DNA from 2 places in the Streptomyces sp. CMB-StM0423 genome. Region 2 is predicted to be linked to the other one. Evidence: predicted binding sites of a transcription regulator. Region 2 holds the regulator's gene; the other holds the start of a gene.
What was found. Region 2 encodes HspR, which represses chaperone genes until heat shock. Its sites were predicted from a motif close to TTGAGNNNNNNNNNCTCAA; they were not measured.
Positions count from the first base shown of each region.

Region 1: lon (endopeptidase La) is a predicted target of HspR. The motif match lies at 2,626-2,644, and genes of this name have one in related genera.

Region 1 covers NZ_CP025407.1:2,557,961-2,562,373, reverse strand. The annotation lists gene CXR04_RS10805 (HAMP domain-containing sensor histidine kinase) at 1-966, opposite strand, end outside; gene CXR04_RS10800 (response regulator transcription factor) at 963-1,712, opposite strand; gene CXR04_RS10795 (spermidine synthase) at 1,826-2,560, opposite strand; gene lon (endopeptidase La) at 2,668-4,413, shown strand, end outside.
Region 2 covers NZ_CP025407.1:3,832,039-3,836,451, forward strand. The annotation lists gene CXR04_RS16510 (NACHT domain-containing protein) at 1-1,864, shown strand, start outside; gene CXR04_RS16515 (heat shock protein transcriptional repressor HspR) at 1,874-2,344, opposite strand; gene dnaJ (molecular chaperone DnaJ) at 2,350-3,540, opposite strand; gene grpE (nucleotide exchange factor GrpE) at 3,583-4,368, opposite strand; gene dnaK (molecular chaperone DnaK) at 4,365-4,413, opposite strand, start outside.

The DNA.
Region 1 (4,413 bases), 1.3 Mb from region 2:
GAAGCGCTCGAAGACCCGGTGCCGCTCGGCCGCGGGGATGCCGGGGCCCTCGTCGAGCACCTCCACCTCCAGCGCGTCCGGCTGCGCGCCGGCGCGGGCGCGCACGGTGACCCGGCCGCCGGGCGGGCTGTGCTTCACGGCGTTGTCGATCAGGTTCGCCATCACCTGGTGCAGCCGCTCGGGATCGGCCCGTACGGACAGCTCCGGCGGCGAGACGTCCAGGTGCAGCCGGACGTCGCCGCGCCCGCGCGGGCCGGGGACGTCGCCGTCCCCCTCCGCCGTGCCGGCCGTGCCGTGCGCGCCGGTGCCGAAGTGCGCCTCCTTCAGCACGCCCGCGAGGTACGGCTCCACCGCGAACCGCCGCAGCCGCAGCGGCACCACCCCGCTGTCGATCCGCGACAGGTCGAGCAACTGCTCCACCAGCCGGCCCAGCCGCTCCGTCTGGCGCAGCGCGGTGCGCATCGTGTCCGGATCGGCCTCGGAGACGCCGTCGACCACGTTCTCCAGCACCGCGCGCAGCGCGGCGATCGGGGTGCGCAGCTCGTGCGACACGTTGGCGACCAGCTCCTTGCGGTGCCGGTCGACGGACTGCAGGTCGGCCGCCATCCGGTTGAACGTCTGCGCCAGCTCGCCGAACTCGTCCCGGCGGCGGGTGGCCAGCCGGGCGGTGTAGTCGCCGTGCGCCATGGCCCGGGTGACCGCGGTCATCTGCACCAGCGGCGACGTCAGCCGCTGGCCCACGAACTGGGTGATCAGCAGCGAGGCGATGAGCGAGAACACCGTGATCAGCCGGACCTCGGTGGAGGAGCGGATCGCCACCCACACCAGCCCGGTGGCGATCACCACAGAACCGATGACCAGCGCGCCCAGCGCCGCGTTCACCGACCGCACCGGGTCCAGCGGGCGCAGCGCCTCCCACACCCGGCGCCAGAAGCCGGGCTCCGCACCGCCGTCCGGCACCGTCATGTGACGGGGGTCTCCAGCGCGTACCCCACGCCGTGCACCGTACGGATCCGCTCCGCGCCTATCTTGCGGCGCAGCGCCTTGATGTGGCTGTCGACCGTCCGTGTCCCCGAGGCGTCCTCCCACTCCCAGACCTCCACCAGGAGCTGCTCGCGGGAGAGCACCGCCCGCGGCTGGTTGGCCAGACACGCCAGCAGCTCGAACTCGGTCGGCGTCAGATGCACGTCGTCCCCGCCGACCCGTACCCGCCGCTCGGTGTGGTCGATCTCCAGCTCGCCCAGGCGCAGCGTGTCGTCCCGGGCGGCGCCCGCCGCCAGCGTGGCGCGCTCCACGCGGCGCAGCAGCACGTGCACCCGCGCCGCCAGCTCGCGCATGGAGAAGGGCTTGGTCATGTAGTCGTCGGCGCCGACGCCGAGGCCGACGAGCATGTCCGTCTCGTCGTCCCGCGCGGTCAGCATCAGCACCGGCACCAGCCGCTGGGCCTGCACCCGGCGGCACACCTCCAGCCCGTCGAAGCCGGGCAGCATCACGTCGAGCACGAGCAGGTCGGGCGCCCACTCCGCGGCAGTCGCCACCGCGGCCGGGCCGTCCCCTGCCGTACGTACCTGGAAGCCCTCGGCGCGCAGCCGCGCCGATATCGCCTGCCCGATGGTCGGGTCGTCCTCCACGACCAGCACCCTGCGCTGGGCACCGGGCGTCACTGCGGCCGCGTGGTCGGCGCGGCCGTTCAGGGCTTGTCTGTCTGCCATGTGTTCGTGGCCCTCGCCGTCTCTTCCCCGTAGGCCCTCCGGTTCAGCTAGCAGCGTATGGGGAGGTGACACGCCTCGGCTACGGGGAACGGGGAGCCCCCGCCCGGGGTTCCCTACGCGCCGTCCCGCTCGCCGTCCGCCTCGCCGTCCGGCGGGCGGACGGCGAGGTGGACGGCGTCGGGGGCGCCGCGGCGTACGGGGATCTCCTCGGTGCGTACGTCCGTGAAGCCGGCGGTGCGCAGGGCGGCCTCGAAGCCGGGGGAGGGGCGGGCGGACCAGACGGCGAGGACGCCGCCGGGGGTGAGGCGGTCACGGCAGGCGGCAAGGCCGGCGGGGGCGTAGAGGCCCGAGTTGCCCTCGGTGACGGTCCAGTCGGGGCCGTTGTCGATGTCCAGGCAGACCGCGTCGTAGCGGTGCGGCGCGGTGGCGAGGTGGTCGAGGAGGTCGGCCTCGACGAGTCCGACGCGGGGGTCGGCGAGAGCCCCGCCGCTGAGGTGCGCGAGCGGCGGGGCCCCGGACGCCGGGCCGGAGTGCCACTCGATGACCGCCGGCTCGCGCTCGACCACCGTGATCCGCCCCCAGCGCGGGTCCGCCGCCGCCTCGGCGAGCGAGAAGCCCACGCCCAGCCCGCCGATCAGCACCGCGGGCGCCGCCGGGGCGGGGCCCAGCGCCTCGGCGGCGGCCCGGATCAGCAGCCGCTCGGAGCGGCCGTCGGAGGTGTCCATGAGGAAGACGCCGTTCGCGATGATCTCGTGGTGCGCCCCGCGCCGGCGCAGCACGACCTCCCCGTACGGGCCGGACCTGCGGTCGAGCGTCACCGCGCCCGCCGTGTCGTTCTCGCTGCTCATGGCCCCATCCTGCCCGATCGCTGACAGCGAACAGACGGCCGGGAACAACCCGGGACCCCTTCGGGTTGAGCGCATGTAACTCAACTTGCATGCCGAAGGGGAGATCAATGGCTACTGAGTCCGGCACTGACACGCCGCTGGCCCTGCCCGTCCTGCCGCTCGATGACGAGGTCGTGCTCCCCGGCATGGTCGTGCCGCTCGACCTCTCGGACCGCGAGGTGCGGGCCGCGGTCGAGGCCGCCCAGGCCGCGGCGCGCGGCAGCGGACGCAAACCCAGGGTGCTGCTCGTCCCGCGGGTCGACGGCACGTACGTGGGCACCGGCGTCCTCGGCCGTGTCGAGCAGGTCGGCCGGCTGGCCGACGGCGACCCCGGTGCGCTGATCCGCGGCGTCGCCCGGATCCGTATCGGCGCCGGCACCACCGGGCCCGGGGCTGCGCTGTGGGTGGAGGGCACGGAGATCGAGGAGTCCGTTCCCGACCCCGTTCCCGGCGCCGTCACGGAACTGACGAAGGAATACAAGGCGGTCGCGACCGACTGGCTGCGCAAGCGCGGCGCCTGGCAGGTCGTGGACCGCGTACAGCAGATCGACGACGTCGGCCAGCTCGCCGACAACTCCGGCTACTCGCCGTTCCTGACCATCGAGCAGCGCGTGGAGCTGCTGGAGACCGCCGACCCGGTGGCCCGGCTCAAGCTCGCCACGCAGTTGCTGAAGGAGCACCTGGCGGAGCAGGACGTCGCCGAGTCCATCGCCAAGGACGTCCAGGAGGGCGTCGACAAGCAGCAGCGCGAATTCCTGCTGCGGCGCCAGTTGGAGGCCGTGCGCAAGGAACTGCGCGAGCTGAACGGCGAGCCCGAGGGCGAGGAGTCCGACGACTACCGCGCCCGGGTCGAGGCCGCCGACCTGCCCGAGAAGGTCCGCGAAGCGGCCCTGAAGGAGGTCGGCAAGCTGGAGCGCAGCTCCGACGCCTCGCCCGAGGGCGGCTGGATCAGGACGTGGCTCGACACCGTCCTGGAGATGCCGTGGAGCGAGCGCACGGAGGACGCGTACGACATCACCGGCGCCAAGGAGATCCTGGACGCCGACCACGCGGGCCTGGAGGACGTCAAGGAACGCATCACCGAGTACCTGGCCGTGCGCAAGCGCCGCGCGGACCGGGGCCTGGGCCTCGTCGGCGGCCGGCGCGGCGGCGCCGTGCTCGCACTCGTCGGCCCGCCCGGCGTCGGCAAGACGTCGCTGGGCGAGTCCGTGGCGCGGGCCATGGGGCGCAAGTTCGTCCGGGTCGCCCTCGGCGGCGTCCGGGACGAGGCGGAGATCCGCGGCCACCGGCGTACGTACGTTGGCGCGCTGCCCGGCCGCGTCGTCCGCGCCATCAAGGAGGCCGGCTCCATGAACCCGGTCGTCCTGCTGGACGAGATCGACAAGGTCGGCTCCGACTTCCGCGGCGACCCGGCCGCGGCCCTGCTCGAAGTCCTGGACCCGGCGCAGAACCACACGTTCCGCGACCACTACCTGGAAGTCGAACTGGACCTGTCGGACGTCGTCTTCCTGGCCACCGCGAACGTCCTCGAAGCCATCCCCGAGGCGCTGCTGGACCGGATGGAACTGGTCCGCCTCGACGGCTACACCGAGGACGAGAAGGTCACCATCGCCCGCGACCACCTGCTGCCACGGCAGTTGGAGCGCGCGGGTCTGGAGGCCGGCGAGGTCGCCGTCGCGGACGACGCGCTGCGGAAGCTGGCAGGCGAGTACACCCGCGAGGCGGGCGTACGGAACCTGGAGCGCGCCCTCGCCCGGCTGCTCCGCAAGATCGCGGCGCAGCACGAACTGGGCGACGCGAAGCTGCCGTACACG
Region 2 (4,413 bases):
GCAGCTCACGGCGTACGAGCAGCAGCTCGCCGCCGCCGTACGGCACACCTCCGACCTCGGCCGGCTGGCCACCAACCCGCTCATGTGCGGCCTGATGTGCGCGCTCAACCGCGCCCGCCGCGGCTACCTCCCGCGCGGGCGCAAGGAGTTGTACGAGGCCGCCCTGTCGATGCTGCTCAGCCGCCGCGACCGCGAACGCGACATGGCCGTTCCCGACCTGCGCGAGGAACCCCAGCTCCAGGTGCTCCAGCGGCTCGCGTACTGGCTGATCCGCAACGGCCGCACGGAGCTGGACCGCACTCGCGCCGAATCCCTCGTCGCCGCCGCCCTCCCGGCGGTCCCGGAGGTCGCGGCCTTGGGCGACGCGGCGGCCGTACTGGAACACTTCCGCGACCGCAGCGGCCTCCTCCGCGAACCGGCCCCGGGCGCCGTCGACTTCGTCCACCGCACCTTCCAGGACTACCTCGGCGCCCGCGCGGCGGTGGAGGAGGGCGACATCGGCGTCCTGGCGGCCCACGCGGCGGACGACCAGTGGGAGGACGTCATCCGCATGGCGGTGGCCCAGGCCCGCCCGCGGGAGCGCGAGGAGATCCTGCGGGAGCTGCTGGCGGCGGCGCAGCGGAAGGGCGGGGTCGAGAGCGTACGCATCCGGCTGCTGGCGACCGCCTGCCTGGAGCACGCGGCCGAACTGGCCCCGGCGGTACGGGAGGCGGTGGAGCGCGAGACGGAGGCGCTGATCCCGCCCACGACGCCGATGGCGGCGCGGGCGCTGGGTGCGGCAGGACCGCTGGTGCTGGACCTGCTGCCGGGCCCGGAGCAGGCGGGCGACGCCGCCGACCTGGTCGCCGTGGCCGCCAGCCGGGTGGAGTCCGACCGCGCCATCCCGTTCCTCGCCCGCTACGCCGCCCATCCCTCCCTGAGCGTCCGCAGGCAACTCGCCTGGGCCTGGCACCGCTTCGAATCCGAGGAGTACGCCGAGGAGATCATCGCCCGGCTCGATCCTGACGGGCTGTACTTCACCGCCACCTCCGACGCCGAGCTACGGGCCCTGCGCGCGCTCGGCGGCCGCCCCATGATCGAGGTCCGCGGCCCGGTCGACCCCGCCGAGGTGCACGGCACGCTCGCCGGGATACGCCTCACCCACCTGATTCTCCGCGCCCAGCCGACACTGCCGGACCTCGGCTTCGTCCGCGACCAGAGCGAGCTGCGCCACCTGCGGCTCAGTGAGTGCTTCGGCCTGCGGGACGCGTCCGCGACGGCCGGGCTGCCCCTGCGCACCCTCATCCTCGACACCGTGCCGGGCCTGGCGGACGCCGTTCCCGAACTGCTCGCGCACCACCCGGGGCTGGAGAGCCTGTCGCTCTCGCCCGAGCGGCGGTCCCGGCTGGATCTCGGCACACTGCCGGCGCTGCCCGCGCTGGACACCCTCAACCTGCTGACCGCCCAGACCTCCGGGTTGCGTCCGCTGGCCAAGCACCCGGGGCTCCGCTTCGTCTACCTGGGCTGGCGCCACGAGGCCGCCGCGGACGACTGGCCGGCGCTGGCCGCGCTCCCCCGGCTCGAAGGGCTGCGGTCCCCGCTGGACCTGCCGGCCGTCGCCCCCGCGGGCGCCGCGCTGCCGGGTGTCCGCTTCCTCGGCCTGGTCGACGACCGGCCCGCAGGCGAACGCGACCTGGCCCGCTTCCCGGAGCTCTTCCCGCAGCTCGACCACCTCGTGCTCGACCTGCCGCCGGGCAACGGCCCGCTGGGCCTCTCCCCGCTCGCCGGACTCGGCACCCTGCGCGAGGTCTCCCTGCGCCCGCACATGAGAAACCTCCACGCCGGGCTCCCGCCCCGCGTGGAGGTCACCTACCTCGCCGAGTGAGCCGCCGGCTCAGCCCCGCTTCTTCTTCGGCTTCCACACCACCAGCGCACTCGTCTGCTGCACCTGCTGGTACGGCACCAGGTCCCGCCGGTACGACGCGTGCACCTGCGCCTCCCGCTGCGCCATCGCCGACGCCGCGCCGTCCACCGCGTCCGTCAGCTCCGCCACCTTCGCCTGGAGGGCGGCGACCTGCGTCTCCAGCTCGATGATCCGCTTGATCCCGGCCAGGTTGATGCCCTCGTCCTGGCTCAGCGTCTGGACCTGCCGCAGCAGCGCGATGTCCCGCGCCGAGTAGCGCCGGCCGCGGCCCGCGGTGCGGTCCGGGGAGACCAGGCCCAGGCGGTCGTACTGGCGCAGGGTCTGGGGGTGCAGGCCCGAGAGCTCCGCGGCTACGGAGATGACGTAGACCGGCGTCTCCTCGGTCAGCTCGTACGGGTTGCGGCCGCGGGGGCCGCCGCGTCCGCCGTTTCTGCCGTTCATCGTCGTCAAGCTCCCTTCGCGGCCTTGAACAGCTCCGCGCGCGGGTCCTCGCCCGCGGTGGCCGTCCGGTACGACTCCAGCGACTCGCGCGCCGTGCCGTCCGTCTCCTTCGGCACCGCCACTTCGACGGTGACGAGCAGGTCCCCGCGCGTGCCGTCCTTGCGGACGGCGCCCTTGCCGCGGGCGCGCATCGTGCGTCCGTTGGGCGTGCCCGGCGGCAGCTTCAGGGTGACCGGCGGGCCGCCGAGCGTGGGCACCTTGATGTCCGCGCCGAGGGCCGCCTCCGGGAACGAGACGGGGACCGTCACCAGCAGGTTGTCGCCCTTGCGGCCGAAGACCGGGTGGCCGTCGACGTGCACCACCACGTACAGGTCGCCGCCGGGGCCGCCGCGCTCGCCCGGGCCGCCCTTGCCGCGCAGCCGGATCCGCTGCCCGTCCTGCACCCCCGCGGGGATGCGGACCTGCATCGTGCGGGACGACTTGGCGCGGCCGCTGCCCTTGCAGACGTCGCAGGGGTCCTGGGCGATGAGCCCGCGGCCCTTGCAGTCCACGCACGGGTCGGTCAGCGAGAAGCCGCCACCGCCGCCGCGGGAGACCTGGCCGGTGCCCACGCAGGTCGGGCAGACCCGCGGGGAGCCGTTCTTGTCGCCCGTGCCGGCGCATGTCTTGCACGGGGCCGACGACGACATCCGCAGCGGGACCGTGGCGCCCTCGATGGCCTCCGTGAAGCTGAGCGTGACCTCCGACTCGATGTCCTGGCCGCGGCGGGGCTGCGTACGCCCGCCGCCGCGGTTGAACAGCCCGCCGAAGACGTCGCCGAGGCCGCCGCCGAAGCCGCCGGGGGTGGTCTGGCCGCCGCCGCCCGGGGCACCGGGGCCCGAGCCGCCGAAGAGGTCGCCGAGGTCGAAGTTGAACGAGCCGCCGCCGCCCGCGCCGGGGCCCGGGCGGAAGCCGCCGTTGCCGAAGAGGGTGCGCGCCTCGTCGTACTCCTTGCGCCGCTGGGGGTCGCCGAGTACGTCGTTGGCCTCGGAGACCTCCTTGAAGCGCTCCTCGGCCGCGGCGTCGCCCTTGTTGGCGTCCGGGTGGTACTGCCGGGCGAGCTTGCGGTACGCCTTCTTGATCTCGGCCTCGGTGGCGTCCTTCGGGACGCCGAGAACCTTGTAGTAGTCCTTCTCGATGAAGTCCTTGGTACTCATTCCCGGCGTCCCTCCTCTCGTCCCTCGGCGGCCGCTACGGCGTCACCCCTCGTCCGGGCCACCGTTGTCCGTCTCTCCGCCGGACCCCGGCTTCGCGGATCCGGCGTCCGAGCCGCCGCCGTCCGCCGCGGCGGACTCGGGTCCGCCGTCGTCCGCGTCCGCCTGCTTCTCGTCCGGCTTCTCGCCCTCCTTGCCCTGCGACCCGGACGACGCCCCCGGCTGCGGCTCCGCCACGGCGACCCGCGCGGGGCGGATCGTACGCTCGCCGATCCGATACCCAGGCTGGAGAATCTGCACGCACGTCGTCTCGGACACATCCGGCGAGTAGCTGTGCATCAGCGCCTCGTGGATCAGCGGGTCGAAGGGCTCGCCCTCCTTGCCGAACTGCATGAGGCCCATCTTGGCCACGACGGTCTCCAGCGACTCGGCGACCGACTTGAACCCGCCGACCAGCTCCTCGTGGTCCCGGGCCCGGCCGATGTCGTCGAGCACGGGCAGCAGTTCGGTCAGCAGGTTCGCGTTCGCGACCTCCTTGACCGCGACCCGGTCCCGCTCGACCCGCCGGCGGTAGTTCTGGTACTCCGCCTGGAGCCGCTGCAGGTCCTTCGTCCGCTCGTCGAGCGCCTTGCGGGTCTCGTCCAGACGAGCCGCAAGCGGGCTGTTCGCGTCCCCGTTCCCGGCGGTGGCACCCGGACCGGCTCCGTCGGCGCGGCGTGCGCCGGCGGGCGAGCCGCCGGCCCCGTCCGGGCCGCCCTGCTGTGCCTCCGCTGTCTTTGCGTCGGTGGGGACGTCGGGCTTCTCCTCGAAGCCCGGGGTCTCCTCCGTCACGCGGCACCACCCTTGGGCTTGTCGTCGTCCACGATCTCGGCGTCG